One region of the Halobacillus trueperi genome, then DNA from elsewhere that is predicted to be linked to it. Evidence: riboswitches for the same ligand, from Rfam matches in the RefSeq annotation. Region 1 holds a riboswitch; the other holds the start of a gene.
What was found. Region 1 has a riboswitch for S-adenosylmethionine ahead of metK (methionine adenosyltransferase). Riboswitches for the same ligand answer to the same signal wherever they lie in the genome.
Positions count from the first base shown of each region.

Region 2: another riboswitch for S-adenosylmethionine. It lies ahead of DYE48_RS07190 (5-methyltetrahydropteroyltriglutamate--homocysteine S-methyltransferase); the one in region 1 lies ahead of metK (methionine adenosyltransferase).

Region 1 is NZ_QUAE01000023.1:5,274-21,661, forward strand. Features, by position in the region: gene DYE48_RS18040 (tetraprenyl-beta-curcumene synthase family protein) at 1-339, opposite strand, end outside; gene DYE48_RS18045 (alpha/beta hydrolase) at 360-1,136, opposite strand; gene DYE48_RS18050 (gamma carbonic anhydrase) at 1,196-1,702, shown strand; gene metK (methionine adenosyltransferase) at 1,779-2,975, opposite strand; SAM riboswitch class I at 3,259-3,369, opposite strand; gene pckA (phosphoenolpyruvate carboxykinase (ATP)) at 4,223-5,815, shown strand; gene ytkD (RNA deprotection pyrophosphohydrolase) at 6,459-6,926, opposite strand; gene DYE48_RS18075 (DUF6612 family protein) at 7,130-7,951, shown strand; gene DYE48_RS18080 (hydrolase) at 7,993-8,304, opposite strand; gene menC (o-succinylbenzoate synthase) at 8,367-9,464, opposite strand; gene DYE48_RS18090 (o-succinylbenzoate--CoA ligase) at 9,461-10,924, opposite strand; gene menB (1,4-dihydroxy-2-naphthoyl-CoA synthase) at 11,033-11,851, opposite strand; gene menH (2-succinyl-6-hydroxy-2,4-cyclohexadiene-1-carboxylate synthase) at 11,918-12,715, opposite strand; gene menD (2-succinyl-5-enolpyruvyl-6-hydroxy-3-cyclohexene-1-carboxylic-acid synthase) at 12,718-14,454, opposite strand; gene DYE48_RS18110 (isochorismate synthase) at 14,442-15,845, opposite strand; gene DYE48_RS18115 (1,4-dihydroxy-2-naphthoate polyprenyltransferase) at 16,073-16,388, shown strand, end outside.
Region 2 is NZ_QUAE01000004.1:122,093-138,480, forward strand. Features, by position in the region: gene DYE48_RS07150 (LrgB family protein) at 1-588, shown strand, start outside; gene DYE48_RS07155 (hypothetical protein) at 629-1,159, opposite strand; gene DYE48_RS07160 (serine hydrolase) at 1,207-2,280, opposite strand; gene DYE48_RS07165 (malate:quinone oxidoreductase) at 2,775-4,286, shown strand; gene DYE48_RS07170 (VOC family protein) at 4,574-4,978, shown strand; gene DYE48_RS07175 (hypothetical protein) at 5,182-5,388, shown strand; gene DYE48_RS07180 (MFS transporter) at 5,585-6,847, shown strand; gene DYE48_RS07185 (TetR/AcrR family transcriptional regulator) at 6,801-7,421, shown strand; SAM riboswitch class I at 7,525-7,627, shown strand; gene DYE48_RS07190 (5-methyltetrahydropteroyltriglutamate--homocysteine S-methyltransferase) at 7,724-8,845, shown strand; gene DYE48_RS07195 (aldo/keto reductase) at 8,936-9,922, shown strand; gene ahpF (alkyl hydroperoxide reductase subunit F) at 10,088-11,623, opposite strand; gene ahpC (alkyl hydroperoxide reductase subunit C) at 11,638-12,201, opposite strand; gene DYE48_RS07210 (hypothetical protein) at 12,587-13,321, shown strand; gene DYE48_RS07215 (PRD domain-containing protein) at 13,418-14,248, shown strand; gene DYE48_RS07220 (sucrose-specific PTS transporter subunit IIBC) at 14,454-15,827, shown strand; gene DYE48_RS07225 (aminoimidazole riboside kinase) at 15,929-16,388, shown strand, end outside.

The DNA.
Region 1 (16,388 bases):
GTCGATCATGGATTCATGCAGCATGCGGAAATCGTCAGGATCCATGGAGGTGCTCCGGTCACAAAGGTTGTCCAAGTAGTCACTGATGGTTTGATAAGCAACGATGAAGCGAATCGCCCTTTTATCGTTGCCACGGGAGAGAACAGAATAAATAGATCCCCCTTCACAGTGAAACGTCTTTTCTTCGATACTCGCCAATGCTTGACTTCTGAGTTCTTCGTCAGGAATCAATTTCGCCCTTTCAATCCAATAAGACAATTCATTATGAACAGCAGGAAAAACATTTCGATACACTCTGTACATCAAAAGAATGGCGTTGCCTGGAACTGCACGTGTCAAAAGAAATCCTCCTTTCCCGTTTACTTTAGATGATCCTCTAAAAAGGAATGCGTATGTTGATAGACATCTTTCCATTCCGGCTCATTATAAATTTCATGATAAAGACCCGGCCATTGTTTATATCTTTTTTCTTTTATTTGAACTCGGTCAAACCATTCAGCTGTCTTCTCTATTTTCACCATATAATCGTCTTCGGCCTGCATCAGTAATAATGGGATATCAGGAAAGCGTTGAATATCAGAGAACGCTTCTCTCGTCGCTTTTTGAAATTCACGATACCAGCGAATAGAGACTTTATCAATAATCAAAGGATCTTGTTGAAACTCTATAATTTTATCCTTATTACGTGTGATGTATTCGGGATCTTGAGGAGCCTTGATTCTTAATGATGGAAATAAAGTGTTTAAAATATACGACACGACTTCCAAGGGCAGACTCGCTTTTTTCAGAAGTCCTAATGCAGGAGAAGAGAGAATGACGCCATCTACCTTTGGTTGAGCAATCTCCATCGTCCTCACAACCGCAAGGCCCCCCATACTATGACCCATTAAAAATATTTTCTTACCGGGGTCCGCCTGTTGGACCCACATCATAATGGTATTGACATAATCCTGAAAAGAACGGATGTGCCCACTCTTTCCTGAAGAACGCCCCTGACCTGGCAGATCGCCGTAAATAACAGAGTACCCATCCTTTTGTAGTTGGTCGACCAGTTCATGGTACCGCCCTGAATGTTCAAAGGCTCCATGAACGAGCACAACCGTAGCACGATCATTGACTGATTCTACTTTCTTCACAGCATCTCCCTCTTTTCTTCTGCTATACTATCAATAGTAATAGTATAAGGGGGTTTTTCATGATTTGCGAATATAAAGGAAAGGTACCTGACATTCACCCGAGCGCCTATGTTGCAGAAGATGCGGTGATCACTGGGGATGTAACCATTCAAGAAAAGGCCAGTGTTTGGTTTAAGACCGTGATTAGAGGAGATGTTGCTCCCGTACATATTGGCAAGAACACGAACATTCAAGATTTAAGCCTCTTACACCAGAGTCCAGACAAGCCTTTATTCATTGAAGATGGGGTAACCGTCGGCCATCAAGTCACTCTCCATTCTGCCCATATAAAAGAAAACGCTCTGATCGGCATGGGATCTCTTATTTTGGATGGCGCTGTTATTGGAGAACAAGCTTTTATCGGAGCCGGGAGCCTTGTCCCCCCTGGGAAAGTGATTCCACCAAATACTCTCGCTTTCGGTCGTCCGGCCAAAGTCATAAGAGAACTGAATGAAGAAGACATAAAAGAACTGAACCGGATAAGAAAGAGTTATGTGGAAAAAGGGCAATATTATAAAGAAATATGAGGATTTTGAGTCCACAAACCGTTCATTCTAACGATAAAAAAACCGTTCCAAACAAAAGTTTGGAACGGTTTTTTCCTTATTGACAGCGGGCCTTCAATTCTTCCGCTTTATCTGTACGCTCCCAAGGGAACTCCACATCTGTACGTCCAAAATGACCATAAGCAGCCGTTTGGCGATAAATAGGACGGCGCAGATCTAACATCTTGATGATGCCTGCTGGACGTAAGTCGAATAGTTCACGTACAGCTTCTACCAACTGCTCCTCAGAAACAGTACCTGTTCCATTTGTATTAATGGCAATGGAAACAGGCTGCGCCACACCAATGGCATAAGCAAGCTGAACTTCTACTGAATCCGCTAGTCCAGCAGCTACGATATTTTTCGCAACATACCGAGCAGCATAAGCAGCAGAACGGTCCACTTTCGTAGCGTCCTTACCACTGAAAGCTCCCCCTCCATGACGAGCATAGCCACCATACGTGTCCACGATGATCTTTCTTCCGGTTAGCCCGGCGTCACCTTGTGGACCTCCAATTACGAAGCGTCCGGTTGGGTTAATAAAGTATTTCGTTTGTTCATCAATGTATCCTTCAGGCACAATGGGCTCAATCACATGTTTTTTCAAATCTGCCTGGATTTGTTGCAGCGTCACTTCTTCCGCATGCTGGGTAGAAATAACAATTGTATCCACGCGCACAGGCTGGTCGTTTTCGTCGTACTCTACCGTCACTTGTGTTTTCCCATCTGGACGAAGGTAATCGAGTGTACCATCATTTCTAACATCAGAAAGACGTTTAGAGAGTTTATGAGCCAAGGAGATTGGCAGAGGCATCAATTCTTTGGTTTCATTATTAGCAAAACCAAACATCAATCCCTGGTCTCCTGCACCAATCGATTCGATTTCATCATCACTCATCTTCCCTTCACGGGATTCAAGAGCAACGTCCACGCCTCCTGCGATATCAGGAGATTGCTCATCAATCGCTGTCAGAACAGCACATGTATCTGCATCAAACCCGTACTTCGCACGAGTATAACCGATATCTTTAATCGTCTGACGGACGATGGATGGAATATCCACATAAGTATTTGTACTAATCTCACCAGAAACTAATACAAGTCCCGTTGTCACTGTTGTCTCACATGCAACCCTCGCGTTGGGGTCGTTTTTTAAAATTTCATCTAAAATCGCATCAGAAATCTGGTCACAAATCTTGTCCGGATGTCCCTCGGTAACAGATTCTGATGTGAATAACCGGCGGTTTGCAGGCATTCTTAAAAACTCCTCCTTCTGTAAGTACAAAGTATTAGACGGAACTCTTTACCAGTATGTGTAGAAACTTTTATAAGTTTCATATATGTTCATGTTGCCTCTTTTCACAACCAATGGAGCATTTACATAGGAATATCTACAGGTTACCCTGTTCGAATATATTTCTTCATTAAAGGCTCTGTTCTTATTGAGGTGATGGATCGTTCTCCTGCCCCTGTTTGGAAAAAAGCCTTATAAAAAGAAAAAACCTTTCCTATTCGAGGAAAGGGGCTGCTTCCTTTCGCTCTTATCGTCCAAGGAGCATGTCCTCCTTGCTTCAGGTTAGCACCGTGTCATGTCCATGACGGTTGCTGGGTTTCAAAGGGCCTGTCCCTCCACCAACTCTGGATAAGAGAGTATCCGTTCTCCGTTATCGTATCGAAAACCTTATTTAATGTCAATTGAATTCCACCTCTTTCAAAACCTATTCCTAACCCAGTAAACGTTTGAAAGAAATACACATATATTATTAGAACACTTTTTTCAATAAAAGAACAAAACTCGCTATTCCATATAAGCTCCCGATTGTGGAAGACTCAGTTTCGAGATGTTTCTTTGGTTCGTTGCCGGGTGGGGCGTCAGGGGTGGCTGGGAAGCTACTCGCTTTCCTGTGGGGGAGTGGCGAGCTTCCTCGGACTACGTCCTGCGGGATCTCGCCGATCTCCTTTCTCACACGGGAGTCTCGCAGCTTCCCAACCACCCCATTCGATAAAGTGAGAAACGAACCCTTTCATCAAGAAGGACTGTCTTCCACTATCACAGTTAGAAGGAAGAATAGCTCTACATCAACCTCTCATGTTCGAAGTGACCACTGGAGATAGGTTATATTACCCGATTCACTTCAGCATACAATCAGAGTTTCCGAGATGTGGTTTCGAGACACTTACATGGCGGAGGGGAATGGGGAGACTCCTGCGGAAAAAAAGTGCATGGTGAGACCCCACAGGACGCAGTCCGAGGAGACTCACCGCGCTCCCGCGGAAAGCGACTCATTCCCCGCAGTCCCTATCCACGCAACACAAGTCTCGAAACTGAGTCTTCAAGAATTCTGCCAGATTGTTGAACAAAAGAGGATGTTTGAAGTGTGATTTTTCTGAATAAATAAAATGTAAGCTTTTTCACGTATAGTATGGACTAAAGAATTCAATGTGTTATACTAATCTCACATTAGGTTGATCATAATTAATTGCAAAGGCGGGTCGACACATATGAGTACCATTAATCAAATGTCTGAACTGAATCTTTTACTTGCCCAAGAACATGTCCACCATCAGCTATCTGTTCCACACTTAGTGGAAAAGATTTTATACCGTAATGAAGGTACCCTGACAGAAAAAGGGGCCATCCAGGCAACGACGGGTACTTATACTGGTAGATCTCCGAAAGATAAATTCATCGTCCAGGATGATGTAACACGAGATAAAGTCCACTGGGGAGCTGTCAACCAGCCCATAGATGATCAAACGTTTGTAAAACTCTATCATAAAGTACTGGATTATTTAAAAGAACGGAATGAACTGTTTGTCTTTAAAGGCTATGCTGGGGCAGATGAAAAGCAGCGCCTTCCTCTTCAAGTACTTACAGAGTTCGCCTGGCACAACTTGTTCGCACAACAAATGTTCATTCGACCGGATGAACAAGAGATAGAAGATCATGAGGCGGAGTTTACTGTCGTATCAGCCCCAACCTTCAAAGCTGATCCGCAAATCGATGGAACAAACTCAGAAGCTTTCATCATGATTTCTTTTAAACACCGTATCGTTTTAATCGGCGGCACGGAATATGCAGGAGAAATTAAAAAGTCCATCTTTTCAGTCATGAACTATATTCTTCCTGAGAAGAACGTTCTCCCTATGCACTGCTCAGCGAACGTAGGTAAAGAAGGAGATGTGGCTTTATTCTTCGGCCTTTCAGGTACAGGGAAGACGACATTGTCAGCAGATCCACAACGTAGGTTGATTGGTGATGATGAACATGCATGGTCAAACTACGGGATTTTTAATATTGAGGGTGGGTGTTACGCAAAATGTATCAACCTTTCACAAGAAAAAGAACCCCAAATCTTTGACGCCATCCACTTCGGCTCAGTCCTGGAAAACGTCGTGTTGGACCCACAAACCCACCAGCCCGACTACAATGACACAAGTCTCACTGAGAATACACGAGCGGCTTATCCATTAGAGCATATCGACAACACTGTACAACCAAGTATTGCCGGTCATCCGAATGCCATCATCTTTTTAACGGCTGACGCAACAGGTGTCCTTCCACCGATCAGTAAATTGACAAAAGAGCAGGCGATGTACCATTTCTTGAGTGGGTATACGAGTAAACTAGCAGGAACTGAACGAGGAATCACAGAACCACAAGCTACTTTTTCTGCATGCTTCGGTTCACCATTCCTCCCTCTCCCGCCTTCCACTTATGCAGAGATGCTTGGAGAAAAGATTGACCAATTTAATGCAGACGTTTATTTGGTCAACACAGGCTGGTCAGGAGGATCTTACGGAGAAGGGCAACGAATTAAATTGTCCTATACCCGATCCATGATTCATGCCGCACTTGAGGGAGAGTTAAGCTCTGCGGACACTTATCAAGATCCATTTTTCGGCTTGAATATTCCTACACACTGCCCTGGTGTCCCAGATGAAGTATTATTTCCTAGAAAAACATGGGCAGACGCTGATGCATATGATCAAAGTGCCAAATCTTTGGCCAGCAAATTTCATGAAAACTTCAAGAAATTCACATATGCAAGCGAAGATATCAAAAAAGCAGGACCGACCTATCACAGGTCATAACAATTGTTTCCTCATCTCCTCATATAAAAGAAGGCCCCGCTGGTCATCCCAGCGGGGCCTTCTCTATACCCTCCACCTAACACCACAAACGTTTCCGATTGTGGAAGACTCAGTTTCGAGATGTTTCCGGGCTTCGTTTGCCATAATGGGAGTCAGGGGTGGTTGGGAAGCTACTCGCTTTCCTATGGGGATGACGGCAAGCCATTCCCACGGGAGTCTCGCAGCTTCCCAACCACCCCATTCGATGCATGTGAGAAACGAACCTCTATATAATATGATGGGACGTCTTCCTCCCCAATCAGAAACTGGTAAAAAGCGCTTTACATCAAGCTTTCACGCTCGGAATGACCAATGGGGGGGGGAGTTTTAAATTATCTACTTTGCTTTAGCATACAAGCAGAGATTCTGAGAAGTGGTTTCGAGAGACCACACATGGTAAAGGGGCGGAGGGGAATGGCGAGACTCCTGCGGGACAAAAGTGCATGGTGAGACCCCACAGGACGCAGTCCGAGGAGGCTCACCGCGCTCCCGCGGAAAGCGAGCCATTCCCCGCAGCCCCATCCACTCAACAAAAGTCTCGAAACTGAGTCTTCCACAATCCTGCCAGATAGCTGAATAAACATAAGAAAAAAGGTAGAAAAGTTTAGTTGAACTTTTCTACCTTTTTCAAGCACTCCGGCAACACTTCATCTTTCATCATAAAGCTGAAACGATCATTCGATTTTAAATTACGCGGGAGATGACGGAACAATACAGGTCCGTGCGTCTCAAAATAATGATCCTGATCATCGATTGAGTCAATCATTGCAAAATACACGTTTTTAATGACCGTCCCCCCTTTACCTTCTACATGATACTGTCCAATGTAGGATAAATAAGAAATAACGGCTCCTGTCTCTTCTCTGACTTCTCGAACAGCGGCGTCTTCCGCTGATTCTCCCTCTTCCACTTTTCCACCTGGAAATTCGAGACCGCGATCTTTATGTTTGGTGAGCAGCCATTGGTCCTTGTATCGGCATATCACCCACACGTGTTTCGGTGTCTCGGAAAAAGGATGATCCTCAAAAGATAACCGGACAGGGTTGTGGTAATAATCATAAAATGTTTTCATGTCTGCTCAACTGCCTTTAATCCTTGATATACGTTCTGTCTTTCACCTGTTTAAATCGTACCACAAGCCGCGCTAAATACAAACCGGTCAGCAGACAAACTTCTCTCTTTCCTGAATAATTTGTAAAAATATACAGAAACATGAAACGATCGATCCTTATCATTCGTACAAGACAGAAAGCAGAAAAAGAAAGGAGAGCAATAATGGCTAAGCGAACCTATGTAGCAATGGTCAGTCTGTTTTTGATTCTTTTGCTAAGTGCTTGTGGCAGTGCAGAAGGCAGCAAAATTGAAGAAATTATGTCGGAAGCTTCTGAAGTTAACAAAGACTTACAAAGTTATGCTGTTAAAACCGAGACTGAACAAGTCATAAAGATGGGCAAGCAAGGAAACAACGGACTTCCAGAAGGTGGGATCCCCATCCAATCCACCATCGATGCTGTTCATCAAGTTGAGCCTATGGCTTTTCACCAGACCATTGAATCTATGGGACAGACAACAGAGCAATACTATACAGACAAAGGCTTGTACATGACAAACCCTGCAGGTGACGGGTGGGTGAAAGCACCCGAGAAAGTCCTCGAACAACTTCAAGCCTTAAATGTGAATAGTCAAACACCAGCCGAACAAATGGAATTTCTAGAAGAATATACGGATGATTTTCAATTAACGTCTGAAGAAGATCAGTATATTTTAACGTTCCGATCGGAAGGGGAAAATGTACAAAAGCTCATGGAAGATTCGCTAAAAGAAATACTTCCTTCCGGCCAATTACCTGAGAAATTGTTAGAAGGCTTGACTGTAAATGACCTCGAATACACGATGAAAATTGATCAAGGCACATACTATCCTGAAATGTTCCATATGAATATGAACCTTAAAATTGAGGAAAATGGAGAACAAGTCGAGTTAAAGCAATCCATATACAGTGAATTCAGCCGTTTTAACGAAATTGAAGAGATTGTCGTACCACAGGACATCCTTAATCAAGCAGAGGAAATGGAAGATATGCCTGGTTTATTCTGATGCAGCATACAGAACCGCTTCTTTTTCAAGAAGCGGTTCAATTATTCATTCAATACGCCCATCTCCGTGATATGATGTTTAGTGGTTTCATCTCCAAGATCATAAATCTTTTGAAACGCTTTTTTCATATCGAGATCCGCTTCATCGTTCGCCTGATCATTATGATAGGGATTAAACGGAACATGAGACCGCCAGAAAGATTCAGCATCCGCATTATAGATCTCATCGAACACTTCCCTAAGAGCTTTAACTTCTTCCTCTGTCGCGTAAATCGTGAAATCATCATTGTTCCCATCGTGATTTAAAGAAATTTCCCTTGTTCCCATATTGATATAATACTTATCCTTTTCCATCATTCACCCTCCTCTTCCTTAGTGTGAACCACGGAAGGGAAACCTATTACAGATGGAAAAATTCATGAAAACGTCTCATAAGCAAGTGTTACTTCTTCCAGATATTCCTCATCCACATTTAATCCCATTCCCGGCTTCTTTGGAACCTCAATGGATCCTTCGTGTATTACAATCTCAGGGTGTACAAGGTCTTTATGAAAATACCTTGTCGAACCAGACAAATCGCCCGGAATCGTAAAGTTTGGTAGGGAAGCTAACGCAAGGTTATGTGCTTTGGAAATGCCTGATTCCACCATCCCGCCGCACCATACAGGAATTCCCCGCGATTGACAGAAGTCATGGATTTGTATCGCTGCTGTCAACCCGCCGACTCGACTGATTTTTATGTTGATGATTTGACAACTCTCCAGTTCAACCGCTTGGACGGCATCGTGAAAAGACATAATGGACTCATCCAAACAAATCGGGGTCTTCATTTCCTTTTGGAGCTTTTTATGCCAATAAAAGTCTCCTGCCGCAAAAGGCTGTTCAATCATTGTTAACCCATAATCATCTATCGAACGTAGATGACTCATATCCTCTGGATTATATTGACCATTGGCATCAATCATGATCGGAAGGTCCGGGTCGATTTGTTGTATGGTTTCAATCGCTTCCTTTTCTCTTCCCTTCACAACTTTCAATTTATATCTTTGAAAACCTTCTTCCTTCAGCATGGACACATCTTTTTCTACTGAATCCCCCAAGCTGATCACTGCCCCCGCACTTACGGATGAGCGGGTACCTCCAAGGAGATCGGCAAGGCTTTTTTCTGCTTGTTTTCCATATAGATCCCATAGAGCAGCTTCCAGTCCCGCTTTTGCCATCGGATGACCTTGCACTCCCTTACTTTCTTCTGCAAAATCAGAAGGGTGCTCCGCTCCATTTTTCAAAAGGAAAGGAATCAAGTAATCCTCAAGAATATGCCAAGCTGTATTTATCGTTTCATAGGTGTAAAAAGGGTCAGGAAATGCCGTCACTTCCCCGTAACCTATGCGTCCTGCATCATCTTTTACTTCTATAATAATAAGAGGACGCTCTTTCAGTTCAGCTTGGTGAGTAACGAATGGAACTTTGAGTGGAAAGGAAACTTTTCTTAAACCAACTGATTGGATTCTCATTCGTCTCCTCCTTGCATGGAATAGGATGACAAATGTCTTCGTAATAGTTTGTTCGAGGCATTTCTCGGGAGTTCTTCGATCCAATGAACTTCTTTCGGACATTTATACTTTGCCAAACGCTTCCTACACCAGTCCAGCACTTCTTTTTCCGTCAGACTGGCCCCATCTTCAGCCACAATATACGCTGCAGGAACCTCTCCCCAATGTTTATCGAAACGACCGGTCACACCTGCTTCCCGTACACCCGGCAAGGATGATAACACGCTCTCGACCTCTGCAGGATAAATGTTTTCCCCCCCTGAAATGATCACGTCTTTCACTCGGTCAACGACATACAAAAATCCATCTTCATCTTCAAATCCGAGATCCCCCGTCCGCAAGTACGCGCCCTCTCTTTCCGACCGGTTGTAGTACCCTTTTGATACCATCGGACCACGAACGATAATTTCACCAACTCCCCCTCTTTCCGTACTGTCTATATACAAATGCGCAGGGCTTAAGGCTTTTCCTGCTGAACCTAGTTTGGAGAAAGCGAATTCCGGACTGAGAGTGGCGATTTGAGAGGTAGTCTCTGTCATCCCATAGGTTTGGAATACGGGTATTCCTTTTGCAGATGTCTTTTTCAGCATAACTTCAGGAACAGGCCCTCCACCTAGAAGCATGCAGCGGAAGTGGTCTGGATACGTACCATCTTCAAGCACCTCGAGCAATCGCTGCAGCATAACGGTCACGACAGACACATGGGTAATTGCTTTATCCATAATAGCTTTATGAACCTTTCGAGCATCGAATTTTTCAAATAGCATGATCGGCATGCCGTAAACGACACTCTTCATTAAGATCGAAAAGCCACCAACATGAAATAAAGGTAAACAGTTCAACCACTTGTCCTTTTCCTGGACTCCTAAATTTAATGCAGAGGCGACGGCACTGTGCCAATGGTTTCCATACGTATGCATGACGGCTTTCGGATTTCCTGTCGTTCCTGAGGTGTACATCATCGTATAAACGTCATCGAGGTCGAGGTCTGTGTGAAGTTGGTGAAGACTTTCTTTCTTCTCTTCTACATGTTCAAGTCTACGCACATCAAGATTCATCTCTCTTACCGACTCTGTTGCCACCTGTAAGTGGTGTCCATCAGCATAAAAATGTGATACATGAGCATCTTCAAGCTGGTACGCAATTTCCGCACTGGTCAGCCTCGTGTTCAAAAGAACGGCTACCGCCCCGACATAGCTGACGGCGTGAATGAAAACGGCGTACGTGGAACTGTTGCTTGCTAATAAGGCTACATGGTCGTCCTGTTTCACCCCATTTCCCATAAGAGCATGGGCCATTCTCCGGCTTCTTTCCCTTAGTTCAGAAAAACTGATACTCCCACCATCTGATGTTTCAATCGCCGTACGCTGCGGATTTAACGCCGCCTGTTTATCTAACCAATGAGGAATACGTTCGCCCATTACAACCCTTCCTTTACTTAGTTCTGTTATTCTAACGCTCGAATCATAAAAGGGGCCATCCTTTCTACAGGATGCCCCTTCACACATGGTTTCATATATAGAGACGAATCAAGGAAAACGAGGGAACTGATCGAAGTCAGGCTTTCTTTTCTCCTTGAAGGCGTCGCGTCCTTCTTTGGCTTCCTCTGTTGTGTAGTACAACAATGTGGCGTCTCCACCCATTTGTTGAAGACCAGCTAAACCGTCTGTATCTGCATTGAAAGAAGCCTTCAAGAAACGTAAAGCAGTCGGAGACTTCTCAAGCATTTCACGACCCCATTGTACGGTTTCAGCTTCAAGATCTTCCAATGGTACAACTGTGTTTACTAGTCCCATTTCTTCCGCTTCTCTTGCAGAGTACTGACGGCACAAGTACCAAATTTCACGGGCTTTCTTATGACCAACGATACGTGCAAGCAATCCTGCACCATAACCAGCATCGAAGCTTCCCACTTTTGGTCCTGTCTGGCCGAAGATGGCGTTATCAGCAGCAATCGTTAAATCGCAAACGATATGTAATACATGTCCACCACCGATTGCATAACCGGAAACCATCGCTACCACTGGTTTTGGAATCACACGGATCAAACGTTGCAAATCAAGTACATTCAAACGAGGGATATGGTCATCACCTACATACCCTCCGTGGCCACGTACTTTCTGATCTCCACCAGCACAGAAAGCATCATCGCCAGCTCCTGCAAGAACAATAACTCCAATTCTGGAGTCATCGCGAGCATAAGCAAAAGCATCAATTAACTCATGTACCGTTTGCGGACGGAAGGCATTACGAACTTCCGGACGGTTGATCGTGATTTTAGCAATCCCTTCAAATCTCTCGTACATAATATCTTCGTATTCGCGTTCACTAACCCAATCAAAAGACATATTATTTCCTCCTTTTTCTACATTCAGTTCCTATATTCCTCATGAAAAAACGCTTTCTTACAATTTTCATTTTATCATGAAGCCATCTACAATTTTAGCAAAAATCCCAGGATTCTCAAGGTGGACGGTATGACCAGCATTTTCGACCACCCGATGAGTGGCTCTAGTGAAGCGTTCAGCCATATCCCTATTGATGTTTCGGAACTTTTCGTCTTCCTCTCCTGTCACTAATAAGACCGGGCACTTGAGGGAAGATAGCTGATCCCACCAGGAAGGCTGATGACCTGTTCCCATACCGAGAAGCGATTCAGAAAGACCATTAGCCGTCTGACTTAAACGTTCTTCTCTCAACGCTTTTTCCACATCATCAGGAAGGGATTGTTGCGAATCAAAGAGTGGGAGGCTTTCCCAGAAGTCTACGAACGGTTCGACTCCTTCTTCCATCAATTTTTCCGACAATCCTTTATCTTTTGCTTGTCTTGCCAGCTGTTCTTCGGTTGTAGGTAAACCTGGAGAAGCACTTTCGAGTATTAATCGATCGACATATTCAGGGTAAAGCATAGCAAATGATAGAGCTGTTCTTCCACCCAAGGAATAACCAAGCAAGGACACCTTTTCTAATCCCAGCTGATCAAGCATAGCTTTGAGGTCCCGACAAAAGCGTTCCATCGTTACAATACCAATCGAGCCTGTCCTTCCGTGACCTGGCAAATCCACTTTTAATAAGCGAAAAGATTTTTCGAAACGGGAAGTAATGGAGTCAAAAGTTGAAGTGCGGCCCGTAAAACCGTGGAGCAGGAGGAGGACTTGCCCTTGCCCTTCCCCTTCATCCTCGACCCAATATTCTCTTCCGTTCACCTTCATCCTCATAAACTCCCGCTCCATTCCAAAACCGCTTTTTCCACATTCGCCCAACGCTCTCTATGAAAGGCTACATGATCGTCACGGTTCGTCACCACTTCGACGACGTTCAGCCCTGGACTTTCATAACTTTCTACTAAGGCCCGTTTGTAAGATTCCCAAGTCGTCACTTTTCTGTGTGTGCCTCCATACATCCCGATGACAGGACCTAGATCCAGACCTAAAGGAGTACCAAAGAGCTCTTCAAAGTGATCAGGATGTTTGGATTGAGGCAGATAAGAAAATATGCCGCCTCCATCATTATTAATTACAACGATGGTCAATGGAATCTTCTTATTCTTTGCCATCCATAGCCCATTCAAATCATGATAGAAGGAGATATCTCCTAACAATAGCGTTGTATGTTTGCCTGTAACAGCTGTTCCAATCGCTGTACTGATCACGCCATCGATCCCATTTGCTCCTCGATTCGCCATTAGCTGGACATTTTTTGGTGAAGCCATGAAGAAACTATCGACATCCCTGATCGGCATACTGTTGCCCACAAAGAAGTTGGAATCATCCGGCATCGTGTCTGCCAAATAAGCGACCGCATGCCCTTCATTGAGCGAATACTCAGGTTCAAATAGCATTTCATTTTTCGCTAAAACATTCATCTGCTGCCACGTGGAAAGCCATGAGGTTTCTACGTTCCCATCAGGCATAAAATCGGACAAGCTCTCACACAATTGGACAGGCTCACTCCAAATGAATGTCGCCCCGATGCCTGCCGGCTCACGAAATTCCTGCTGATCATCCACAACGTAGTGATCGATCTGTTCTTTGTATTCCTGGATCCATTTCAAGTACGCTTTGGATACAGGCATCGCTCCGAACCGTACGATGTAATCGGGCACGACTTGACCCTTAATTGTTTGTGACTTAAGCAGAGCATCGTAATTTTCAATGATATTCCTCTTATCATGGCTTCCTGTACGAAGCTGGGATAAAGGATCAGCAAATACAGGAACTCCGAGACGAGAGGCGAGGTGTGTAACTGCCTCAGCTAAGCGTGAATCCGTTTGTGGACCTACAACCAGTAACCCATTCTCTCCTTGAGCCAGCTGTTCAAATAATGACTTCACCTGATCGTCCGGCATCGCTAAACTCCCTCTCTGAGCTCTTGGAATTGGCTGGACGCTTCCACGCCATGCCTCTTCCAACTGGAAGTCTGGAATTAACGGTTCGCGAAATGGAATATTCAGATGTACAGGACCCTGCCCGGAAATTGCTTCTTCCATCGCTCTTGCCGCCTGTTGCCTCGCATAAGGAAAGTTGTTTTCTTCTGGCAACGCTAGGTCCTGATACCATTTAACATAACTACCATACATTTGGATTTGATTAATGGCTTGAGGCGCACCGACTTCTCTCAACTCATGCGGCCTGTCAGCGGTCAACACTACGAGAGGTACTCTACTGTAGAAAGCCTCGACAATTGCCGGATAATAGTTCGCAGCTGCCGTACCAGACGTACAAACGAGTGCTACTGGCTTTTGTTCTTGCTTAGCTATCCCCAAAGCAAAAAAAGCAGCTGAGCGTTCATCAAGGTGAACCCAGTGATTCACCCCGGAATGCTCAGCAAAAGTCATGGCGAGTGGCGTAGACCTCGAACCTGGTGATATGACGACATGTTCGACACCCGAGAACACGAGTTGGTCTACAAAATGAGTCACATATTTCGTTAATGCTTCTACATGTCCCATTCTGATCCTCCCAATACATTCATCATCGGTTTTAGTTTGACCGCCGTTTCTGCATATTCCGCTTCAGGATCGGAATCTTCGACTACTCCACACCCAGCAAACAAAGAAGCTTCCTTTTGCTGAATGAGAGCGGAACGGATCGCTACTGCAAACTCACCGTTATCCTGGGCATCAAACCAACCGATTGGCCCAGCATACCAGCCTCTATTCAACGTTTCATGTGTACGAATATACTCGACTGAAACTCGCTGCGGCATCCCGCCGAGGGCCGGAGTCGGATGCAGCTTTTCAATCACGTCAAGCAGTGTGTAGCCTTGATCCAATACGGCTCTCACTGGTGTGTACAAATGCTGCAGGTTCCGGAGCGGATAAAGGACAGGTCCATTCGGTACTTCTACTTGACTGCTGCATGCTTCTACCGCTTCTTTAATCATTTCCACTACAAATTGATGCTCTTGAAGATTTTTAGGGTCTCCAAGCAATTCTTCCCCCAGCTTGAGATCTTCCTGCTCGGTCCTACCACGAGGGACCGTTCCTGCAAGACACGTAGACACAAGTTCACGGTCTTCCACTTTTGCAAGTCTCTCTGGAGTCGCACCAATAAAGTGATCCCCTCCACTTTCATAACAGAAAATATAGCTGTTTGGCTGAGTATCAGCCAGAGCTTTTAAAACAGCCGCGATCTGCACATCCTCTTTGAACGTGACGCGGAGTTCTCTTGCAAGGACGACTTTCTCCATCAACCCTGCTGTAATATCATCCGTCGCTTTCTTCACCGATTCTTTCCAATCCTCAGGAGCAACCTCAAAGGTCTGATCAATGACAGGCAGCGAACCGGACATCTCTCCTTCGTTAAGAAGAATGTCCCGGTGATCTTGTATTTGATGAGCGATCTGCTGCTGATGATCTTCCGGAAAAATCAATGCATTGATGGTTAAATATGTTTCCCCATCCACTTTCGTTAACAAAAAAGCAGGAATCGTCATTTTACTGTCAGGAAAAGATTCCCATGGTGCATCCTCTTTTTGTTCAGGATCGAAACTGAAACCGCCAAGAGCCACCATTCCTGTTCCTTTTTTATTGTAATCGTCATGCAGCATCGCATTTTCCTGCAGATGCTTCCATAGGGATTGGACTTCACGAAAACGTTGTTTACTTTTTGCATACAATTGACTGGCCTTCCCTATTCCGACCATGGTCAAATCATTTTCAGCACTCTGCCAAAACGAGCGGTGCTGATCAATATGCTGACCCGTTTCAAAAAATTGAAAGGGGTTTTGATCATCTATATGTTCAACTATACTAATAAAAAGAGGTTCCCCAAGATGATGTGCTTTCTGAAGAGCTTCCCCGACCATTTCTTCTATATGAGGGGCCTTCGTATGAAGCATATATATTCCTCCCATTCTTTAAGGGACGTTATCTACTCTCTCCACACACAGCGATTGATGCTTTTGTGTGTATGCATCACTCTCTATTTTATTCTCTTTTTTCTCTTGACTCAAGGAATCTTGCTTTAAAACCAACATTTTCTTACATTCATTGACACTCCAGGACGCTTTCCCTAAAATTAAACTGTTAACATAACAAGAGTATAGTGACAAGGGAGAGAACATCAATGAGCTCTGTTCAAAACCAAAACATAAAAGCTTCCTTGAATGAACGCGAAGGTTTCCAAGTGTGGTGGCGGTTGCTACGACCACACACACTGACAGCTGCCTTTGTCCCTGTTTTCGTCGGGACAATGCTTGCTGCTATGGAACAATCGATCAACTTCTGGTTATTTGCCGCCATGTTGCTCGCCTCTATCCTCATTCAAGCAGCTACCAATATGTTTAATGAGTATTATGATTACAAACGAGGCTTAGATAATGAAAGTTCAGTCGGAATCGGAGGAACCATTGTCCGTGATGGAATCAACCCTAAGACCGTAC
Region 2 (16,388 bases), on a different contig from region 1:
CCGATTATCTTGGCGACCGTGACCATAATCATTCTTTTACTGCTGTTCGATCTTTCTTATGATACGTATATGCTCGGCGGCAAGTGGATTGATTATTTGCTTGGTCCGGCAGTCGTTGCGCTTGCTTTCCCGCTTTATCAGTACCGTGATCTTTTGAAAAGGATGCTCCTGCCGATTTTGGTAGGGACTTCAGTTGGCGCGTTTATTGGTGTGACCTCTGGACTTTTGCTCAGCAAGTGGGCGGGTTTCAGTGAGTTGATCATCCACTCGATCGTTCCGAAATCAGTGACAACGCCTGTCGCGATGTCAATTGCGGAATCAAGCGGCGGTGTCATGCCGCTCGCAGCTGTTTTTGTCATGATTGCCGGCATTGGTGGAGTGCTAATCCACCCTGTGGTGATGCGCTTTTCCCGCCTCACCCACCCGCTTGGAAAAGGGGTCGGCATGGGGAGTGCCTCACATGCGATCGGGACGGCGACATCGATGGAGCGGGATCCGCTTGAAGGTTCTGTCAGTACGATCGCGATGGTGTTGAGTGCTGTCATCGTCTCGGTCCTGGCTCCGGGACTAACGTTACTACTCATGTAAAAAAGTGTCTGCCTCTATTCTTCTGAGCGCAGACACTTTTTTATTTTTTTGGCCAGATGAAATGGCTGATTGCAATGAGAAGGTCGACACTGAGGACCAGCGTCCAAAGCCTCAGTGCATTGATGAGTGCTTCTGTGCGTGAAGGGTCACCAATGAGAAAGAGCAGGCTTACAAGAAAAATCGCTCCGATTGAATAGGCGAGAACATGCTGCAGCCAGCTTTTAAAGTAGTGCTTAGCGTGGGGGATGCCGGAAAGTTTCTTTGGGCGCGGTCCTTCTTTTGTGAAGTAATATTGGAAACGAACATCCGCCCATTCAATCAGGCTTTTACCGAAGGCGACCGACACACCGATATAGACGGCAGCAATCCCATGGGTGATTGTGGCTGTAGCCCCGTTCCATAGGTGAACACTTGTCGTTACAAGTAAGATCAAATCAATGAGTGGGGTTAAAGCGAGTAACAACAGTCCTGCTCTTTTCTTTTTGAAAATATAACGTGTCACTAGTCCTGCGATGATGACAACCCAAAATCCGATTTCACTTGCGACAATCACCCAGGCGATCAAGTCCAATGGTTTTCCTCCTGCCCTTTTTTAAATCGTAATCTAAGTTTTACTACTCAAGAACTTATTTTCTTTCTATACTCCTTGTTGGTTAACAGGTGAAGCAAAAAGGAGTTAAAGTTCCTTTGCAGTTTTCTAGATTTTAAGACGTTCAAATTGTTGGCCAAGAACACGACCTCTGTCTGATTGCCTTCTTTATCCGTTGTATAGGAAGCATGCGTGAAAACAAATAAAGTCGAGCCTCCTTTCATCCCACCGTGGTCGATCCACTTTCTGTTTGCTGAATGTATGTACAAAGCATAACCTAGGATTTCTTCAATACATCGTTGCATCTGATCATCAAATGTCCCTCTTCGATTGATGACCTGCATGAGGGTCAAATAGTCTTGGGCTGATGCTGCGGGTAATCGGTCAGACCATATCTTTTGGAACTCAACACCCAGCTTAACTTCGTCCATGTATCCTCTCTGTTCGTTTGCAGCTAAATGCTCATGAATTTCCAGAGAACAGTCAATATATTCCTCTCTAGACATGCCCTCAAGTCTCTTTAGAAGATCATTTTTATCCGTAACCTTCTCCTTGGTTTCAATATAGGAAGGGATGTACAAGGATGAGACAATTGGGAATATGGGTGTATGGCTCTCCATATGAAGAGACGTTGGTAAAAGATTGATAGCTTCTAAGCCAAGGTAATTCATTAGGAATTCTGTGTTAGCATTGGAGCTGTAGGCAATCATTCCAATCGCGATTTCTTTTAAGGTGTACTGGTCTTTGTCGGAATTGGCACGAACCCATTGTTTGTGAGCACCGCCATCTGTCCCTTCCATATAGAATTTCAAAAGTTCCTCTTTAGGAATCCATGCATTTTCATCAATTTTGTTATCGCTCACTTGTCTTGCAAATGCAATTGCAATGATGATTTTCACAGTACTTGCTAAAGGTAGAACAGTATGTGGATTGATTGAAATGATGGGTTCATCGTTGCGTTTGATTATAAGTGAAACGTCATCTTTTTCTCTTCTTTTCTCGGCATAATTGATGACCATATCAAAATTGTTATAAAATATTTTCCATAATACAATGGCGGTTAAGGCAATCGCTACCCCTATTGGAATGAATTGGTCGGTCAAAGGAAAGTCTCCCCTCTATAGTAGATTGAGTTCATGCATGTAGCCTTTTATATGTTTACGTTTGCATTTAAGATTTGTTTCATTTTTCCATTTGGGAGGAGTACCATTCTGTCGACTGATTTAGAGGTTAAAATAAAAAGACCTGTCCAAGACGGATTTTAAAAAATTCACTCATACCCTAGATATAACACGTAAGTAACCAACAGGCTGAGGAAGCCCGGAAGCCCGGAAGCCCGGAAGCCCGGAAGCCCGGAAGCCCGGAAGCCCGGACCTATCCTTACACTGCTCCCTATGAAAATGGACTTGAAGCCGTATGTGCTGAACACCACGGCCCTTCTTTGAATAGGCTGATAGTGCGATGTTTTTCTTTCCTTGATAGAAAAACACCCTACGGAATCCGTATTCGGAAGGGCTTCCAAATATTTTAATTTTTCGATAATAGTGATACACTGAACATAGATAAAAATAACTGATAATAGGGAGAATGAAAGGGAATGAGCAAAAAATACTCGAAGACAGATGTGATTTTAATTGGTGCAGGGATCATGAGTGCGACATTAGGATCTTTGCTTAAAGAATTGGTGCCGGATTGGAACATTCGCGTGTTTGAAAGGCTTGGTAGTGCAGGGGAAGAAAGTTCGAACGTATGGAACAATGCAGGCACAGGCCATGCAGCCCTTTGTGAGCTGAATTACACGAATGAAAAGCCTGACGGTACGATTGATATGACAAAAGCCATTAAAGTAAATGAACAGTTTCAAGTCTCCAAGCAATTTTGGTCTTATCTCGTGAAAAACAATCGGATCAGTAACCCGAATGACTTTATAATGCCATTACCCCATATGAGTTTCGTTCAGGGAGAGAGAAATGTTGATTTCCTGAGAAAGCGCTTTAATACCATGGTTGCGAACCCGTTGTTCAAGGACATGGAATTTTCTGATGATCCAGATAAACTGGAAGAATGGATTCCGCTAATCATGAAGAACCGAACGATCACAGAACCGATCGCGGCAACGAAGATCGATGCGGGGACGGACGTGAACTTCGGTTCATTGACGCGGAAGATGTTCGATCACTTGGAAAACGAAGACCTTGAAATCAACTACAAGCACAGTGTTGAGGATATCAAGCGTGCAGAAGACGGATCGTGGGAAGTGAAAGTACGGGACCTTCAAAACGATAAGATGGAATACCATAAGTCCAACTTCGTCTTCATCGGCGGAGGAGGGGGAAGTCTGCACTTGCTTCAAAAAACGGGAATTCCTGAATCGAAGCAGATCGGTGGATTCCCAGTCAGCGGTCTGTTCATGGTGTGTAACAACCCGGAAGTAATCGCCGAACACCGCGCGAAAGTGTATGGCAAAGCGAAAGTCGGTGCACCACCGATGTCTGTGCCACACCTGGATACACGTTTCATTGACGGCAAAGAAAGCTTGCTTTTCGGACCATTTGCAGGGTTCTCGCCAAAGTTTTTGAAAACCGGATCGCTGCTTGATTTGATCACCTCCGTCCAAAGAGATAACTTGGCTACAATGGTAGCTGCAGGTGTGAAGAACGCTTCCTTGACGAAATACCTGATCGAGCAGGTCATTCAATCGAAGGAAAAACGTCTGGAAGAACTGCGTGAATTCATCCCTGCGGCCAAAGCAGAGGACTGGGATCTCGTCACTGCAGGTCAACGCGTGCAGGTCATTAAGGATACCGAGGGTGGGGGCAAAGGAACGCTTCAATTCGGAACTGAAGTCGTCAGTTCCGCCGATGGCTCCATCGCTGCCTTGCTTGGTGCTTCACCAGGCGCATCGACAGCGGTTTCTGTCATGCTTGAACTGATGGGAAGATGCTTCCCAGAGCAGTTGAAGGAATGGGAACCGAAAATCAAAGAGATGATTCCTTCTTACGGGAAAAAATTAGTTGAAAATCCAGAGTTGATCCGCGAAATTCATGCGACGACAGAAGAGACGCTTGGGCTGACGGAGGAGCAGGAAGAGAGTCCTGTGAATATTTAAATGCAGCGAAAAGTGCCTTTCCCCACACAGGTGGAAGGGCACTTTTTTTATTGTCTTATAGATTAATGTTTCGTAACTCGTGTTCAATGTCCTCTAATGTTGCTTAAACGCCCCCTATCGAGAAGTTATCGTCCATTTCTTACTCCGACCAAAGTTGTATATATTTTTCATTCTTTCCGCTAATGGGTTTTCCCTCGGAATCTATTACTATTGGTTAAAAAGAGGGCATTCAATCATGGCTGGTTTCAATGGGAAAATTGCTCTCGGTAAGCGGGAGGAGAAGAAGAATGAAGTTTCCAAGCTTTGAGGCATCACAAATAAGGATAGCAAGACCTACCGATCAATTAGAAAAAGTCACTGAATTTTATGAGGCAGGACTTGGTTTAGAGAGAATGACAGACTTTGCAGGACACAGAGGATATGAGGGTGTGGTTTATGGATTACCTGGTCTATCCTACCAACTCGAGTTCACCAGGCATGAATCTGGCAGTCCTTGCCCTGCACCTTCTAAGGATAATTTGCTGGTTTTTTATATAGAAAATCGGGGTGAGGTGCTGGATGTAACTGAAAGACTCCATGATATGGGATACAAGAAAGTGGAATCTGAAAATCCATATTGGAAGGAAAAAGGGATAACCATTGAAGATCCAGATGGTTGGAGAGTCGTTTTGATGAATACGAAAGGGATTTGAAATGAAAAGGTTAGTCAGATCAAAAGAAAGAGAAAAGCATAGAAACACTATGCTTTTCTCTTTCTTTTATTCTTCCGAGGTTCACCCATTAAAGCTGTTGCGGGAGCTGAAACGCTGTTCGGAAGAATCTTTTAAATGGGAGGGAATGCTTGTTTTAGATTGGCATGGTTTGAAATAATGAAAAGCTGTAAGGAGGGATGTGCATGTTGTTCTTTATTATTCTTGCCTGCATGTTATTAGGTTGGTTAATTATGATGACTGGTCCTTTGATAGGAGGAATCATCACTTTTGGTATTGTTGTTGGTTGCTTATTTAGGGGGGTGTTTCTCATCAGTGAAATACATAAACAAATAGTCAAAGATGAAAGAGAGGGAGACTCAGACAGCGACATGGACGAGGGTCCGTTTTGAGTTTGATCGCTGCATGGCCTTTGATAAGTAGTAGTGAATATAGGGACGTAAAAGCATGGATGTAAAAATTTTGCCTTCATGCTTTTATGGGCGATTTTACTCTTTTTAAAACAATGGTTGCAAAACGACACCAGTGTCGATATAATACAACTAACAAAACGACATCGGTGTCGTTTAATTGAGAGGGGCCCAACCTATGGAACGTTTATGGAAAAACAAAGGGTATATGACCTTGATGTCCGCGCAAGCCATCTCGAGCATTGGCGACTGGCTCAGCATTGTCGCGATTATCACGCTTGTCGGGTTGAAATGGGATGCGTCACCGCTTGAAGTGTCTTTCGTCTTTTTATGTTTAGCTGTGCCGATGGCTTTGTTTGGAGCGGTTGCTGGAATGGTGGCTGACCGCTTCAGCCGCAAAACACTTATGATCGTATCTGATGTCGTGAGGGCGGCTTTAATACTGATTTTGACGATCGCGACATCGCTTTGGATGGTTTATGCAACCCTACTTACGATCGGAATCTTCTCCGCAGTCTTCATTCCTGCGAAAAACGGGAAATTGAAGGAAGTGGTGCCGGAGGAGGATATGAAAGGGGCGATGTCGATCACTTCGATGATTGACTCGTCGACGAAAATACTCGGCCCGCTCGTCAGTGGATTGCTTGTTACGGTTTTCGGCGCCCAGCAAGTTTTTATCATCGACTCGGCCACGTTTCTCGTGTCTGCGGTCATCCTCTTGTTTGTTCCAAATGCGCTTCCTCTGGAAACGACCGAAGAAGAAAAAGAGAAAGCGTCGTTCAAGAAAGAGTTCGCGCTCGGCTTTTCTTTTCTTAAATCGAACCGCTTTATGATGACGGGTTTGATTCTTGTCGGGCTCAGCCTGTTGATTCTTCAATCGGCCGATTCTCAGCTGATTGTCTTAATTCGTGAGCTGACGCAGGTGTCCCCCGATTTGTTCGGTTATCTAGTGACGGGGTCTGGTCTCGGCATGTTCTTAGCAGGATTTTTGTTAGCGAAGAAAACGGATTATAAAGCTTATCCGCTCATGCTCCTTGGGGTTTGTGGAATCGGAGCGAGTTTTGGGATTATGGGGATGCTTACCTTTTATGACCTCAATTATTCTATCCTTTGGGGACCGGGACTCGGATTCACCGCGGGTTTCTCTGCAAGTCTGATTTTTGTTCCGTTCCAGGCGACTGTCCAGGTGAACACGCCTGTTCATATGACCGGGCGCGTGTTTGGGGTCATCAATAGTGTCATGACGACTGCGACCATCATTGGGCCTCTTGTCGGAGGATGGATCGCGACGATGATTGGCGTCATTCCGACGTTTACCATTACAGCAAGTCTCCTTGTCTGCGTATCCATCGTAGGATTTGTAACGAAGCGAAAAGTAGAGGGAGGGAAAGCACATGTCTCCACGAGTGAGCAAGGAACACCTGAAGCAACGACGAGCTGACATCATGGAAGCCGCAAGGAACGTATTCATCAAGCATGGATACGAGCACACGACGATGAAGCATGTCATGGAGTCGGCTGGCGTCAGCCGCGGCGGTCTCTATCAATATTTTTCAAATAAAGAAGACCTATTTGAAGCTTTGCTTGAAGAAGGGCTGACGGACGAAGCTGAAACGACAGAGGATTCTCTTGAAAAAGTAGAATCCTACTGGGACCTGCTTATGCAGCTTTTGTTCGGGGAAGATGGCAGTCCGAATACAGAGATGGACCCTCTCGCACCAAGCAAGCTTGAGTTCTTTATCACGGGACGTAACAATGAACGAAGACGTGCGTACGGGGAAAAACGTTATGAAATGGGTCTGCAGATTTACGATGGACTCATCACAAAAGGACAGAAATCCGGTGAGTTCAGTGATCGCTATGAGAGCCAAATTATTGCGCGTTCGATCATCACTTTCATTGACGGGCTGGCACTCGATCATGCCATTTTGCCCGAAGAGAAGGTAAAGTTGAAGGAGCAGTCGGTTCTGTTCGTGGATTATTTGAGAATGGCGTTGATTGAATCCTCCTCTTGAAGAGGGGGATTTTTATTTAAGGAAAACAAGAGAAAAATGTTCAGAATCGGTTGTCAATTTCAATTGAAGTCCTGTATAGTAATCTTTAACAATTCAATCATGTTTCTTATCCAGAAAGGTGGAGGGACTGGCCCGTTGATACCTTAGCAGCAGACTTATAGAAAGTACTGTGCTAATTCCAGAAGCGTTCAGCTTGCAGATAAGAAGGGAATCGTTCGGCGGTTACTTAGCCCCTCTTCTTATTTAGAAGAGGGGCTTTTCTTATTGGAGCGCACAAACTATGAAAGAAAGAAGGGTTATAAATGTCTGTAACAACCGAAAAGAATGTGAAGAGAACACCATTTAAAGGAGACCATGTAGGAAGCTTCCTACGGCCAGAACGATTAAAAGCAGCACGTATCCAACAGGCAGAGGGAGAAATAACGGAAGAGGAATTGCGTCAAGTGGAAGATGAAGAGATTGTAAAATTAGTAGAAAAACAAAAAGAAGCAGGATTGAAAGCTGTCACGGATGGCGATTTCCGCCGCAGCTGGTGGCATTTTGATTTCCTCGAAGGCCTCGATGGGGTAGAAGGTTATGAACCTGAAAAAGGTCTGAAATTCAAAGGAGTGGAAACGAAAGCCCGTGGAATTAAAATTACAGGACAGGTAGGTTTCAGTGATCATGAGATGGTCGAACATTTCCGTTTTTTAAAAAGCATTGCCGGTGATGCTGTTGCCAAATTGACAATCCCGAGTCCGAACATGCTCTTATTCCGTGCGGATCGGTCGGAAGGCATTTATGATGACGATGAAGAACTCGTCAATGATTTAGTGGTGGCTTATCGAGGATTCATAAACAAAATTTATGAGGAAGGCTGCCGCTACCTACAGTTTGATGATACGTCATGGGCGACGTTTTTCTCAGAAGAAGGACGTGCTTCAATGAAAAAGAAAGGCCAAAACCCTGAGGAAGTGGCCGAGCTGTGTGCACGTGCCATCAATGAGTCGATTGCCAACAGACCGGATGATCTGCTTATTACCATGCATATTTGTCGAGGCAATTTCCGTTCGACCTTTATGACGAGTGGAAGCTATGAAGCGGTATCGGAAACAATTTTTGGTGGCTTGGATGTTGATGGTTTGTTCCTTGAGTTTGACGATGAGCGCTCCGGCGGATTTGAGCCCCTTCGTCATATGAACCGCCAAGACTTATCCATCGTTCTTGGTTTAATTACATCAAAGTATGGAGAGTTGGAGGATCCAGAGCGCGTGAAGGCTCGTATTCTTGAAGCTTCAGATTATGTACCTTTGAGCCAGCTGTGTTTGAGTCCTCAATGTGGATTTGCATCAACAGAAGAAGGTAATGAAATCACAGAAGAACAGCAGTGGAAGAAAATCGACCATGTTGTCAGGATTGCAGAAGAAGTGTGGCAGGAGGGCTGATGTAGACTTAATCTCCTTGGAAGGAATGTTTCATTTTTCTTATAGTTGGTTATACAACTATAGGTTCTTTTTAAAAGGAGGAATGAACACATGAAATCACTGCAGGATGCATTGAAACATAAAGTAGGACTTGGCACAGCCCCTTTAGGAAATATGTTCAGGGATGTCCCGGAAGAAGAAGCCCGTGAAACGATACAAACCGCCTGGGATCAGGGCGTCCGCTATTTTGACACTGCACCTTTTTATGGAGCCGGTTTAGCGGAGATGCGTGTCGGTGACGTGTTATCGAAGTATAACCGTGATGACTATGTATTAAGCACAAAAGTCGGTCGTTATATGACGGATGAGACAGAAGAGAACGAAGGGCTTTTTGAACATGGCCGGAACAATAAAGTCATTACCGATTACACGGAAGACGCAACGAAACGGTCGATCGAGCAGAGCCTTGAACGACTGCAAACCGATCGTTTAGACATGGTCTTCGTGCATGACGTTTCTCCTGATTTCCACGGAGATGAATGGGTGGCTAAATTTGAAGAAGCGAGAACCGGAGCTTTCCGTGTATTGTCACGTCTTCGGGAAGAAGGAGTCATCCGTTCGTGGGGCCTTGGCGTTAACACGACAGAACCGATTGAACTTGCGATGGAGCTTGAGGAAACAAGGCCGGATGTCTGTTTATCCGCAACGCAATATACACTCCTCCAGCATGACCGCGCGTTACAGCGCATGATGACGATGGCAGAAGAGAAGGATGTAGACATCGTTGTCGGCAGTCCTTATAACTCTGGTGTCTTGTTTGGTGGAGATCACTACAACTATGAAAAAGCCGGCGCAGATATCATTGGAAGAGTAAATCAATTGAAGGAGATTGGCGACAAGTACGATGTGCCGTTAAAAGCAGCTGCACTCCAATTTTCAACGGCCCATCCAGCCGTAAAGTCGGTCATTCCCGGCTCGACTCGTCCGGATCGTATTAAGGAAGATTTGGAGATGATTCAGCGGAAGATTCCGAAAGCGTTTTGGGATGAACTTGTGGAGAGAGGCTTTGTTTCGCCGCTTGCTCCTCTGCCAATTTAATCAGTAAAAAGGAGGAAGCCGTTAGTGGTTTCCTCTTTTTTGATCTTTTCATGTACCTATTTTTACTCCTCATGACACCTTCTTATATGAGTAACTTCCGTCTAGCTCATGTTGACAATAAAAAAGAAGAGCGACCATTGTCGCTCTTCTTTGGTATAAAGGTCATTAGTTACGAATCAAGTAATCAAACGCACCCAGCGCCGCGTTCGCACCATCACCCATAGAGATGATGATTTGGTTGTGTGGGCTGTCAGTTACGTCACCCGCAGCAAACAATCCTGGCACGTTTGTTGCGCCGTGTTTGTTTGTGATGATTTCACCGATGCGGTTCATTTCAACCGATTCATCCATCCATTCGGTGTTCGGTACAAGTCCAATTTGGACGAATACACCTTCAAGGTCGATGTGCTGTTCTTCACCAGATTCACGATCGATGTATGTGATTCCATTCACATTATCATCGCCGGTGATTTCTTTGGTTTGAGCATTCGTTTTCACTTCAGCATTAGGGAGACTGTTCAAGCGTTCTTGTAAGACTTCATCTGCTTTCAGTGTGTCTGCGAATTCAAGCACAGTTACGTTTTGTACGATACCGGCAAGGTCAATCGCTGCTTCGACACCAGAGTTACCGCCACCGATGACGGCTACGTCTTTGCCTTCAAACAATGGTCCGTCACAGTGTGGGCAGTAAGCAACACCTTTGTTCTTGTACTCGTCTTCACCAGGTACGCCGAGTTGACGCCAGCGTGCACCTGTGGAGATGATGACGGTTTTACTTTTCAGTACTCCGCCGTTTTCGAGTTCAAGTTCGAACATGTTATCATCGTTCTTCTGCAAGCTTTTCGCACGTTGAAGGTTCATGATATCGATCTCATAATCTTTGACGTGTTCTTCGAGGCTTGCGGCGAACTTCGGTCCTTCTGTGCTCTTCACGCTGATGAAGTTTTCAATCGTCATCGTATCAAGGACTTGCCCGCCGAAACGTTCAGCGACGATTCCGGTACGAATGCCTTTACGTGCAGAATAGATGGCTGCACTTGCGCCTGCAGGGCCACCACCGATGACAAGAACTTCGTAAGGCTCACGGTTTGTGAATTCCTCTGGAGATGGACCTTCACTGATTTTCGCTACGATTTCTTCAAGCGTCGTGCGTCCACCACTGAAGAATTCTCCGTTAAGGTGTACAGAAGGAACGGCCATGATGTTTTTCTCTTCCGCTTCTTCCTTAAACGCCGCACCGTCAATCATCGTGTGCGTAATATTCGGGTTCAGCACGCTCATGATATTCAGGGCCTGAACAACATCCGGGCAGTTGTGGCAGCTTAAGCTGACAAACGTTTCAAAATGAAACTCTCCGGAGATGTTTTTAATTTGGTCGATCATCGTATCGTCGATTTTCGGAGCTCTACCACTCACTTGCAGCAAAGCAAGAACCAAGGACGTGAATTCATGACCAAGCGGAACACCGGCAAACGTAACACCTGTTTCTTCTTGCGGGCGGTTCACGCTGAAGCTTGGTGTGCGTTTCATTTCTGTGTTTTGTACTGTGATTTTCGGTGACATGGATGCAAGCTCATCCGTGAGAGCCAGCATGTCACGGGAGACTTTATCGTCTCCCGTGCTGACTTTCAGTTCGATGTCACCTTCTAAAAGCTTTAGATACTCTTCTAATTGTGCTTTTATTTGTGCATCGAGAACCATTTATATTCCACTCCTTAAATTTTGCCGACTAGGTCAAGGCTTGGTGTTAGTGTATCTTCGCCTTCTTCCCATTTTGCTGGGCAAACTTCACCAGGATTGTTGCGTACGTATTGAGCAGCTTTGATTTTTCCGATAAGGCTGCTTGCGTCACGGCCGATTCCGCCAGCATTGATTTCTACTGTTTGGATAACGCCGTCTGGATCGATGATGAATGTACCGCGCTCAGCTAGTCCATCTTCTTCGTTCAGTACGTCGAATTGACGGGAGATCTGCTGAGATGGGTCACCGATCATTGCGTAAGTGATTTTGTTGATTTTTTCAGAAGCATCGTGCCAGCCTTTGTGTACGAAGTGAGTATCTGTAGAAACAGAGTAAACTTCAGCACCTAGTTCTTTCAGTGCATCGTAGTTGTTTTGTAGATCTTCAAGTTCTGTCGGGCAAACGAAAGAGAAGTCTGCTGGGTAGAAGCAAACAACGCTCCACTGTCCTTTGAAGTTTTGTTCTGATACGTCAACGAAATCACCGTTTTTGAATGCTTTCGCCTGGAATGGTTGTACTTCTTTACCGATTAGAGCCATAGTAGAATTCCTCCTGTAAAGTATGTTTGATTAGCTGCTGGAATGTTGCAGCTTTTTATAATAATTCTAATTCAGTAGCTATTATTATATAAAATCGACTTTTTGTCAACAATGACAAAAATCTGTCGAAAATTAATTCTCAGCTGACTGAATGAGAATGATTATACAAAAATTTCTCACGTTTTCTAGTGTAACAAGAAATATGGAAAGGGTTTAGTAATTAGCCTTCCCGATTTTCATTTATTATAGAATCATATTGAGGAAATAAATTCATGTAAAGGTTCAGTTTCTTTTGTTCGGGTTTTGTAAAGGTTGTGAGGGAAGTAAAGGGGAATGGCGGATGGTGTCGAATAGTACATAAGCATTCAAAAAGAGGAGGATGAGAATGACTGATAACAAGAAGAACATAGTGGCTTTTGCGCAGCCTTCCGAACAGACAACCCCTTTTCGTCATGGCCAACCACTGTCGGAGGAAGTCATGGACACGTTCTTGCCTGAGACTTACAATGACTTCGTTTCTTTTATTGTACAAAGAGTCGGGGAAGTGTATCGGCCGCTGTTGATGGAGTTCGTGGAGGATCACGATCCCCCGGAAGACAAACGCCTCGCGCTTGAGTTGAATTTGTTTTGGTGGCGCGTCCTATATGATGTTTCTGAAATTGAGAACGTAAGCTTTGTGGAGGATTTTTGTATGGAATATAAGCAAGATCTCAAGCAAACCCCTTTGATGAAAGCATGGCTTGAAGAATGGGAGAAAGCCGCACCGAAATTCTACTATATTGGCCACAAATTCGGAGCAAACGCCTTCGTTGCTGTGGACATGGAGACAGAAGAAACGGTAGAGGTGGTCATGATTGATAGAAGGGTGAAGGAGCCTGAAAAAGGCAGCATAGCCGTGGGGACACTCATTCCAGTGGGTAATGCTCTCTATTTTCCGGTGACCGGTTTCTATTATTTTGATCCAGAAGTAAGTAAAGAATTGGCCCGTCCGCTCATGTACCATTATGAAAAGCATATGGAAGCATCCCCTGTGCTCGAGGGATTTGTGCATGTTCTCTCCATTGCCCTGCAAATCGAACGTATGATTTTGGATAAGACCACCCCTTCCTCCCTCTCTTAATGTTTCCTCTTTGCTCTAACCGCCCATACCATTGTCATAGAAGACTCTCTTCGTGGTAATATTGAAGGAGTAACCATTCGAGCGGAGGAGCTTACTATGCGCATTTTTAGAATCCTGAACAATAATGCAGTCGTTGTCTATGATGGTCCCCAGGAGAAGATTGTTATGGGGAAAGGCATCGCTTTTCAAAAGAAGCGGAACGATATTGTGCCGAAACATAAAATCGAAAAGATATTCCTCTTACGTGATCAGTCTTCAGAAAAATTCCAACAGCTTTTATCCACTTTACCGGAAAAGCATATAGAAGTTGCAGAACGAATCATTAGTCATGCGGAAGGGTATTTGGAAGCGCCGTTAAACGATCATATTCATATTGCGCTTACTGACCACTTATCTTTTGCATTGGAACGCCTGGAGCAAGGGTTCCCGATTCAAAACAAGTTGACGAATGAAATCAAGTTCCTATACAAGAAGGAATTCGAAGTAGGGATGTGGGCAAAAGAAGAGATCAAACGTGAGCTTGGTGTCGAGGTCCCGATGGATGAGGTCGCTCACATCGCGCTTCACGTTCATACCGCTAAAATGGACACGCCGTCGATGAGCGAATCGTTGCAGACGGCGACCATTTTGCGTGATTTTGTTGAGCAGGTCGAAGCGATTGTTGGGCTTACCATTGAAGAAACGAGCATCAACTACCAACGCTTGATTACCCATCTCCGCTTTGCGTTGAATCGTGTGGAAGAGGGCAGCAACTTCGAACCGATTGATGAAGATATGCTGGAGCTGATTCAAACGAAATATAGGGAAGCTTATGAGACGTCCGAGAGAGTAGCCCGCTACTTGAAGGAAGAATACGGCGTTGATTTTCCAGATTCTGAAATCGCCTACATCGCTTTGCATATCCAGCGTCTGTTAAACGTAAATTAATTTTATAAAGGGATTGACGATAGCGTTTTCATTGGTTAAAATGAAATTGTTCAAAGTTGAATATTGCAGGATTGTTACTGGTAAAGCAGGCAAGACCTAAAATGTGTAGAGTTGGCTAGGTGACTCGTGTATGCGAATGACCTATCCATACTGTGCGCGTTTTAGGTCTTTTTTATTTCCTAAAAAATAACAAGGAGGAAACATCATGAATCATAAAGAAGTAGCTGAACAATTGGTTCCATTGCTCGGCGGCAAGGATAATGTTGTCAGTGCCACTCACTGTGCCACACGTTTACGTCTCGTTATTGATGATGAGAGTCAAATCGATAAAGCAGCTATTGAAGAACTCGATGGCGTTAAAGGAGCATTCTCAAGTTCGGGTCAGTTCCAGATTATTTTCGGAACAGGAACCGTCAACAAAGTTTTCACCCACTTCGGCCCAATGGTCGGAGCTTCAGCAGAAGAGGAAGAAAATGACAAATCCGCTTCTCACAAGGATGCGGCGAAAAGTAAAATGAACCCACTGGCGCGTTTTGCCCGGACGCTATCGAACATTTTCGTGCCAATCATCCCAGCGATCGTTGCTGCAGGTATGCTGATGGGACTTCTCGGCCTGATGAACACGTACAACTGGGTCGATCCAGAAAGCGGAATGTTCGTCATGCTTGATATGTTCTCATCTGCCTCCTTCATCATTCTGCCGATCTTGATTGGTTTTAGTGCCGCGAAGGAATTCGGAGGGAACACATATTTAGGTGCCGTTATCGGTGGAATTATGACCCACCCGAATCTTTTGAACCCATGGGGACTTTCTGATGCACAGCCGGAAACGCTTGATTTCTTAGGCTTTGGTGTCGAAATGCTTGGATATCAGGGAACAGTTATCCCTGTTCTATTGACGGTTTATGTGATGGCGAAAATGGAACAAGCCTTCCGTAAAGTTGTTCCGAATGCGATCGATCTATTGCTCACGCCGTTCTTGACGGTTATTTTCACAGGGTTTGTTGCCTTGCTTGTCGTTGGACCACTTGGCCGTACGCTCGGTAATGGATTGACTTCCGTGCTTGGTGTTGTGTATGACACGGCTGGCCCGATTGCCGGTCTGATTTTCGGTGGATTGTACTCCACGATTGTCCTGACAGGTGTTCATCACAGTTTCCACGCCATTGAAGCGGAACTGTTGAACGTCGGTGGTAACTATTTGCTTCCAATTTGGGCGATGGCAAACGTTGCTCAAGGTGGAGCGACGATTGCGGTCTTCTTCAAGACGAAAAACAAGAAAACGAAAGAAATCGCTCTTCCAGCAGGAATCTCTGCTTTCCTTGGAATTACGGAACCTGCGATTTTCGGTGTCAACTTGAAATACCGTCGTCCGTTCATCGGAGCAGCGATTGGTGGTGCACTAGGTGGCGCGTATGTTGTGTTCACAAAAGTGATGGCGAACGGAATCGGTCTGACCGGTTTACCGATGTTCGCAATTGCCCAGGATCCGATTAACTACGGAATCGGCTGCTTGATCGCGATTGGTGGTTCCATCCTTGCGACGCTTCTACTCGGATGGAATGAAGATACGAAATAATAGTGACGAATCCTTACTAGTCTTTCGACTGGTAGGGATTTGTTTTGTATAGGTTAATGGAAGATAATAAAGATATCTATGATTTTAGAGGAGGATGAACAATGAAAAAAGGTGTCATTTCGCTCGGGGAAGCATTGATTGATTTTATCCCGTTAGATCAAGACAATACGAACTATCAAAAGAGTCCAGGCGGGGCGCCGGCGAACGTTTCTGTCGGTGTGGCAAGACTTGGGGCCAAGTCTACATTTTTAGGAAAAGTCGGCGATGACGTGCTCGGGCGTTTTATGAAAAAAACGCTCACCGATTACGGGGTACAGACCCACAGCATGTTCCTCACACCGGACGTGAGGACGGGTGTTGTTTTTGTAACAAATGCCGAGGACGGGGAACGAAGCTTTGACTTTTACATCCACCCGAGTGCCGATCAGTTCCTTGAAGCAGGAGAGATTGACGTGTCAGATTTTGATACCCATAAAGTGCTTCATTTCGGTTCGATTTCAATGATTGGTGAGACAGTCAAAAAGGCGACGCACCATGCGGTTGCTTTGGCGAAGGAAAAAG